One region of the Lysinibacillus sp. 54212 genome, then DNA from elsewhere that is predicted to be linked to it. Evidence: riboswitches for the same ligand, from Rfam matches in the RefSeq annotation. Region 1 holds a riboswitch; the other holds the start of a gene.
What was found. Region 1 has a riboswitch for FMN ahead of V4T18_RS10905 (ECF transporter S component). Riboswitches for the same ligand answer to the same signal wherever they lie in the genome.

Region 1 (4,219 bases):
CACCTTGACGTAGCGAAGTTTTTTGCATGCTTTGAGCTTGCTGCATTTCCTCTCTCAAAATGGCGCGAAGTTCAGCGTCTGAAATAGCAATTGCGTCATAACTTCTAACATCATTTCTCTTCCGCATATCAAACACTTTTTTTATACCTGCCATATTAATCCCTTGGTCAAGGAGCTCTCGAATTTCTAATAAGGCATCCACATCATCTAGTGAAAACATTCTTCGGTTGCCCTCTGACCTAGCAGGCTCGATTAATTCATGCTCTTCATAATACCTAATTTGTCTTGCAGTTAGCTCGGTTAGTCCCATCACCATACTAATAGGGAGTAACGGCATCGCTCTTCGAAACTCTCGACTCATTGGCATCTCCTCCTTTCCCTACAACCACTTTACAATATGTTATGTTTATTATCAATATTATGTAAGGAATTATAACATATCCTTTTTGGATGATTTTTATCGAAAAAAAAGATAGGACAAGCGAAAGCACGTCGGAATACCCGAAGCGAAAGCAGCTTTTTCGCTTTCGACCGAGGGGATGAAGTGGCCTCGAGGGGCTGGGCGTCCGAGCTAAACACTGCTCAAGCCCCAAAATTTACAATTATATTTAAAAAAGGACCTAAGCTAGTAACTTAGGCCCTTGAATCTATTACTATTTCCTTTTAAGTACCGCTCGAATAGGCGACCCATCCCCACCTTCCACCCGCAATGGAAGTCCGATGAAATCATACAAACCGGACGATACATCCTGTAACAATAAATTTTCAATAATAATTAAATTATACTTTGCACAGGCGTTATGCATTGTGAGTGATACATTTTCTACTGCATCAACCGAGGGTGTATCTACGCCGATCAACTTTACACCTTTATCACACAAAAACTCAGCAACACTCTCATCAAAAATCGGATAGCTCACCGGAAACTTATCAACCTCTACCTCATCCCTCAACTTAACTAGCACACGACTGACCCCCGTCAAATCTACATCAGCAAAATGAGATGCATAGATTACTTCATGACCACGTAAATCAACAACAAGCGCCTCCCCAATAAATAACTCGGGCGACAACCGATCAATCGTTACGCCATCCTCCTTATAGTGAAACGGTGCATCAACATGCGTTCCAATATGCATGCTTGCAGTCATTTCACCGACATTGGCACCATCCGCCTCTAAAGTCGCAACTAATCGATAAGAAAATGGAGCATCTCCTGGCCAAACAGCTGTTGTACTTCGAAGCGGTTGTGATATATCAATCCAAGTCATTTTGTTTCCCCCTAAATAAAAAGCGTAGCCACCGAGGTGACCACGCGTATTTTCATGATAAAAATTGTAAACGTTGATTATGAATCCATTTACTCATCGTGCGGAATAATACGGTAACGATGACAATTAACATAACACCTTTTATTAGGTTAAATGGTAAAATCGCCATTACAGCCGTTCCAAGCATATCTTCTACATAAAAGTTCATGAAATAACCGTACATCGGTAAGAATGCCACGAAATTTAAAAACGCCATCCCTACTGACATCACAACTGTCGCAGCAACTAATCCAACTATTAATCCTGTAATAGATGTGAACTTTTTATAAATAAAGTATACAGGGAAAATGAATAAAATACCTGTTGCAAAGTTGGCGATATGACCTACTGGCATACCTGTTGGTGAACCAGAAAAAACCCAGTCTAAAATGTTTTTAATTAGTTCGACCGTAATCCCTGCTAATGGTCCCATTGTTAATGTTGCAATTAAAGCCGGCACATCACTAAAGTCAATTTGTAAAAAACTAGGGAACCCTGGTAGCGGGAAATTAAATAGCATTAATACGAAAGAAATACTACTTAACATCGCAATTGTTACAAAAGCTCGTAACCTTTTGTTTTGCTTTGACATAAAACATCTCTCCTCATTGCTGATCTCATCTCGCAAGAAGAAAGGACAAATCAATCACCATTCACGAAAAAACCCTTATGCAGAAAATAGCATAAGGGAGAAATAGGCACACTTAAATAAGGGTCTATTCGTAATTCTGTACAATATTGCATATGAAAGCAACAAAATGTACAGCAAACTACGACATTTTCGTAAAAAAATGACGACCGTACCTTCACCTTCTCCCATCCAGACTATACTGTCGGCTTTGGAATCTCACCAAATCCTGCACGCGCAATGCGGCTCGCGGGCTGAAGAAGAGCTGCTGCAATGTCCTCCAAGCTAATGGTCGGAGATTGCGTCTTCTATTACCGCCGGTCGGGAATTACACCCTGCCCCGAAGATGAATCAAACTATTAAATTAGCTTACAAGTACTATTATAGGATAAATATCTGAAATGTAAACCATTTTGTTTAACACCTAGTAGCTTTCTAGCTGTTCTAAAGAAATTGTATTTGCTCCAACTGGGATCGGCAACGGAGAGCTGAAATTAAATCCTTCCCATTGTTGCTGCACAATGTTTGAAAATTGCACCTGCTTATTAAAGCCCCCCGCCGTTAAAAGCATTCCCTCAAGCATTCTCATAGCTTGTTGAGGATCGAAATCATTTAAATCAAGCGGCGTAGAAAAGGTAACTACAGCCTTATCCCCTTCTTCTACTACTGAATAGTCAACACCTTGTAGGATGGCCGTTTGATATTGGTCGTTTTCAACAATCTTCATATACTCTAGTGCCTCTTTCGCCGAGTTAAAAGAATGGTTAGAATGTGGCGCTAAATAAATCCTATCGTTCCCCTGCCCGTATAAGAAATAACTCCCCCGCTTACTTAAACTCATTGTTGTATTCGCTTGTTCTTCTTTACCAGCGCTAGGTTCGTTATGCAATACTACTCGCTCGTAACTGTTACCAAATGTGTCTAATAAGACATCCCAATCGCTGGAAACCTTATCATTATACTGGTGATCTTCTGGTAATGTATAAATTAGTGTTGACCCTTGTTCCTCAATCTTACCTTGCAACGGATGCAATTCTGTAAATCCTAAAGCTTGTTCATTTAGTGAAGCTGCATATTTACTATACAAATCGACAGCTGACGGTGATTCATGCCCAAACTCCTCAATAATCTGCTCGTTCGGAATCACAACGGTAACTGGTACACTTTCCCCATTCTTCCCTACTAGCCCTAGGTGAATTGCAGTATAAACTGAAAGCTGTTCCTGATACACGGAAGTTCGTAAATCCATATTATTTAAAGCTCTTATGCCCCGTGATTCATCCTGTTCTAATGCTACCCCACTACTTGCCCCATCATCTTCCGCTACCTCTACCTTCCTTTCAGCTGATGAATCTGATAAGGTATTTTCCGATTGGCCAGCCATTTTATCATTTGAAGTTTGAGGTGATAAAAAGTAAGCACCGCTAAACAATACGACAAATAAAGCTGCTGAAATTCCCAGTATAATTAAAGCATGATTTTTCCGTTTAACAACACTTACCGGTGGATGTTCCTCTTCAAAAGCACCCGCCTGCTGCAACTTTGCGAAGACGTCTTCCTTTGAACGATTATCCTGAATTTTTGGAGCTTGCTCTAGTAGCTTTTCAATATCTAGTTCATCCCATTTTTCATCATTCATAGCGAATTCGCCTCCTTCTGTTCCTTATTTAACCTTGCTCGCAAAGCATGAATAGCGCGGTGCTGTGTTGTTTTTACTTTCCCCTCAGTCCAACCTAAAACCTGTGCGGTCTCCTGTACCGATAGCTCTTGAAAAAAACGCATGACAATGACCATTTTTTGATCACCTGTACATAGTTCTAAAGCATGCAGAAGCCCTCTTAAATCTTCACTAAGCTCCAAAAATTGCTCTGGGGATTTTTCGGATGAAATAAGCTGCTCATTTTCCCATTCAAAAGCATTAAAATGATGTCGATCACGAACAGCCATCTTTCGAAAATGATCGATTGCTACGTTTTTAGCGATAGAAAATAGCCATGTTTTTTCAGAGCTATTTCCCCGAAAACGATCGTATGATTTCAGCACACGTACGTATACTTCGTGCGATAAATCCTCTGCAACGCTTCTATTTTTCACTAAATAAATTAAAAACTGAAAAACATCCTGATGGTATTCGTCATACAATCGATGGAAAATGGATTCTTTAGAATTCATCCATCCCACCTCCGTTCTAAATATTAGTCGTATAATACGCTAAATCGTTTCAATTCTAACTCGATCTTTAACATCATAACATAAAAAAATCCGCTTCCTTCCAATGGGC
Region 2 (4,219 bases), on a different contig from region 1:
GTCACATAGCCTTCAAATTCAAGCTCTAGCTGAAGAACTCGAGCGATTTGCGGCTCATCCTCTATAATTAAAATTCGGTGTGTCACATTCTCACCATCCAAGTTTTTCTTCTATCGTAGAATATTTGTAGAGGAAAAAGCAACTGTCGATAAAAGAATGCTAGGCAAACGGAATGAATTTTGTTAACGTTGTGTGATAAGCCTTTTTGGCGGTAGAAAGGAAGTACAATGAACAGTTTATATGAAAACAAGAATAAAATTATTATTCCCTTTTTAATGGCGGCCTTTATTGGGCTATTAAATGAAACGGCGCTCAATATGGCGTTTGTTCAATTGGGGAACGATTTTGGGAAAGAAACCTCTACGATTCAATGGCTTACGACTGGCTACCTATTAACGTTAGGCATATTAGTGCCTGTCTCCGCCTTTTTAATGCAGCGCTTTACGACGAGACAGCTTTTTATCGCGTCCTTACTCTTTTCAATTAGTGGTACTATAATTGCTGCAATAGCACCAATCTTTTCGATATTATTCCTTGGTCGAATTGTGCAAGCGATCGGTGCGGCGATTATTATTCCGCTGATGATGAATGTTATATTGCTCGTCTATCCTATTAATAAGCGCGGTGCAGCGATGGGGAAAATTGGTCTCGTTATTATATTTGCACCTGCAATCGGACCTACATTGGCAGGGGTTGTGCTAGATCGTCTCAGCTGGCATTGGATTTTCTGGCTCTGCTTACCGTTTTTAATCATTGCTTTACTTGTAGGGCTTCGATTTGTCGGCAATGTGAATGACGTGCAAAAAGTGAAATTTGATGTGCTTTCAATGCTGCTGTCCACAATCGGGTTTGGTGGTATTGTTTATGGCTTTAGTATTTCCGGGGAGCTCGGGACGTTTTTCGTGACGGAAGTAATCGTTGTCGTTCTTGTAGGGGCGGTAGCACTCGTGCTTTTCGGTATCCGCCAAATGAAAATGGATACACCGATGCTCAACCTACGTGTATTTCAGTATCCGATGTACGCGATTGCACTTGTGATTTTATTAATTGGTATGATGACAATCCTATCGACGATGGTGCTCTTACCAATTTACTTGCAAAAGGTATTATTATTAGCGCCGGTCGTGGCAGGTCTTGTGCTGCTACCAGGTGGTGTCATCAATGCATTTATGTCGGTTGTGGCAGGCAATCTTTTTGATAAATATGGCCCGACAAAAATGGTGCCTGGTGGACTAGTGATGGTGCTTATTAGTTTACTTGTGCTGCGCGGCATCGATGAGGCAACTTCTCCGTATTTAATTGTGGGAATGCATATTCTTTTGTTTGTCGGTCTTTCACTCGTGATGATGCCTGCACAAACGAACGGATTAAACCAACTTCCAAGAGAGCTCTATCCAGATGGCTCAGCGATTATGAATACGTTACAGCAAGTAGCTGGAGCGATCGGAACAGCAGTTGCAGTAACGATTATGTCGATTACCGCGAATGCAAGCTCTAGTACGGATTCACTCCATGGAATGGTACACGGTGTACAAAATTCAATTACGTTCGGACTAATAATTGCAGCAATCGCATTCTTGTTATCGTTCTTTATTAAAAATGTGAGGGAAGAGTAATTAGAAAAGAACAGTCTATAATATTACTTTTCATTTTGTATTTTCGTGCTATAATCGAGTGCAAGATGAATAAATCCTTCGGGGTCGGGTGAAATTCCCAATCGGCGGTGATGAATGCTACTATTCTAAGCCCGCGAGCCGTAAAAGGCAGGATTTGGTGCGAATCCAAAGCCGACAGTATAGTCTGGATGAGAGAAGGATGCGATTAGTAATAGGATTCTTTTGAAAAATTATTTTTCAAAGGCTTTTTTGCTATACTCGTATACTTATAAACCCCGGTAGATCTTATCTGCTGGGGTTTCTTTGTTGTAAAAGAAAGGATAAATTCTTGGAATTTGAGCAGTGTCTAGCTCCAGCGCCCAGCCCCTCGAGGTCGCTTCATCCCCTCGGTCGAAAGCTGAAGGGATGCTTTCGATTCGGGGCTGCAAGCAGCTGTCGGGGCTAAGCAGGGCGCTTCCGCTTTTCTTATTCATTAACTTAATATTGTTTTCCTTCGGGGTCGGGTGAAATTCCCAATCGGCGGTGATGAATGCTACTATTCTAAGCCCGCGAGCCGTAAAAGGCAGGATTTGGTGCGAATCCAAAGCCGACAGTATAGTCTGGATGGGAGAAGGAAATGGTAAAGTCTTTGAAAATTTATGTTGAAAAGGCTTATTTCGTAACGCCATTTTATTAAAATTCTCTAGCCCCTTAGTGATCGTACTAAGGGGTTTTTCTTATCTATATCAAGGAAATGGAGGTGAGGGTATGTTCACAGGTATTGTGGAGGAATTAGGAAAAATTAAGGTTATTCAGAATGGACAGGACAGCATGCGGCTCACAATCGAATCGAAAATAACTCTCGAGGATATTCATCTTGGTGACAGCATTGCAGTGAATGGAGTCTGTTTAACAGTGACAAATTTTTCTAAGGATCATTTTCTAGTAGATGTTATGCCAGAAACCGTAAAATCAACGAGCATCAGGGAATTACAGATTGGTGATGCTGTTAATTTGGAGCGAGCGATGGCAGCGAATGGACGCTTTGGTGGCCATTTTGTATCGGGGCATGTGGACAGTGTCGGCACGATTTTGCGAAAAAGAAAGGTCGCCAATGCTGTTTATATCGACATTAGCATAGGTGAGGAGCTGAGCAAATATTGCATAAAAAAAGGCTCCGTCACAATCGATGGAATAAGCTTGACGATTTTTGATATTAGTCCGACAAAGCTGACGGTCTCACTCATTCCACATACGTATAGTGAAACAGTACTCGGCATTAAAAATGAGGGGCAACTTGTAAACATCGAAAATGATTTATTAGGTAAGTATGTGATTCATCATTTAGAGCAACGAGCGAGTATGCCGACGATTACAATGGATTTTCTAAAAGAAAACGGATTTTAACAGGATCTAAGGTGGGGTATAAGATGTTTCATAGGATAGAAGAAGCAATCGAGAATTTGAAGGCAGGAAAAGTGATAATCGTAGTTGATGACGAGGACCGAGAAAATGAAGGGGACTTTGTTGTCTTAGCTCAACATGCTACGCCGGAGAACATTAATTTTATGGCGATACATGGGCGTGGGTTAATTTGCACACCGATTACAAAGGAATTGGCTCAGCATCTGTCCTTACATCCAATGGTGGCGCAAAACACAGATAATCATGAGACAGCATTTACAGTAAGCATTGATTATAAAACGACGGATACAGGCATTAGTGCATTCGAGCGCTCTGAAACGATTCTACGTTTACTAGACCCGAATGTTGTAAGCTCAGATTTTCGTAGACCAGGTCATGTATTCCCACTCATTGCAAAAGACAATGGGGTTCTAGAGCGGCAGGGGCATACAGAGGCTGCAGTTGATTTAGCGGTACTTTCTGGTTCTAGTCCAGCGGGTGTTATTTGTGAAATTATGAATGATGACGGGACAATGGCGAGAGTGCCTCAGCTCGTTGAAATTGCAAAGGTGCACGGATTAAAGATGATTACAATTGCTGATTTAGTTCGATATCGGAATGACAAGATACAACTTATTCAATTTCATAAGTAGTTTTCCTAAGCGGAATCACGAACATTTTAGTGGAGCGGAAGGCGGCTCGGTGCTTGCCCGCGGAACGCGTCCGCCTGTAGCGTAACGATACGAATAATCGATTTTAAATCTTTGTAGGGTTCGTATTTGATGATGAAAACATGATTAATGGAATTGACTTTGTACTAGCACTACAAAAATAAACAGTAGGAGAGAAAACGATGGGACAAATATTTGAAGCACAATTAATAGGCACGGATTTAAAAATCGGCATTGCAGTAGGGAGATTCAATGAATTCATTACGAGCAAACTATTAAGTGGGGCAATAGATGGCTTAAAGCGTCACGGCGTAGCGGAGGGAAATATTGATATTGCATGGGTACCCGGTGCCTTTGAAGTGCCATTTATTGCAAAAAAAATGGCGGAAGCAAAGAAATACGACGCAATCATTGGCTTAGGAACGGTTATTCGCGGTTCAACAACACATTATGATTATGTATGTAACGAGACGGCAAAGGGGATTGCAAGTGTTGGTCTAACAACAGGTGTTCCGGTTATTTTCGGTATTGTCACAACAGAGACAATCG

Region 2: it holds a riboswitch for FMN, as region 1 does, so the genes downstream of both, ribE (riboflavin synthase) here and V4T18_RS10905 (ECF transporter S component) in region 1, are expected to answer to the same signal.

What each region holds. Positions count from the first base shown of each region.
Region 1 is NZ_JBAFWZ010000013.1:38,241-42,459, forward strand. It holds gene V4T18_RS10895 (MerR family transcriptional regulator) at 1-361, opposite strand, end outside; gene V4T18_RS10900 (cyclase family protein) at 654-1,271, opposite strand; gene V4T18_RS10905 (ECF transporter S component) at 1,324-1,902, opposite strand; FMN riboswitch at 2,115-2,290, opposite strand; gene V4T18_RS10910 (hypothetical protein) at 2,363-3,577, opposite strand; gene V4T18_RS10915 (sigma-70 family RNA polymerase sigma factor) at 3,574-4,134, opposite strand.
Region 2 is NZ_JBAFWZ010000009.1:124,177-128,395, forward strand. It holds gene V4T18_RS08580 (response regulator transcription factor) at 1-86, opposite strand, end outside; gene V4T18_RS08585 (DHA2 family efflux MFS transporter permease subunit) at 228-1,616, shown strand; FMN riboswitch at 1,687-1,820, shown strand; FMN riboswitch at 2,102-2,235, shown strand; gene ribE (riboflavin synthase) at 2,364-3,002, shown strand; partial or broken gene ribB (3,4-dihydroxy-2-butanone-4-phosphate synthase) at 3,026-3,640, shown strand; gene ribH (6,7-dimethyl-8-ribityllumazine synthase) at 3,853-4,219, shown strand, end outside.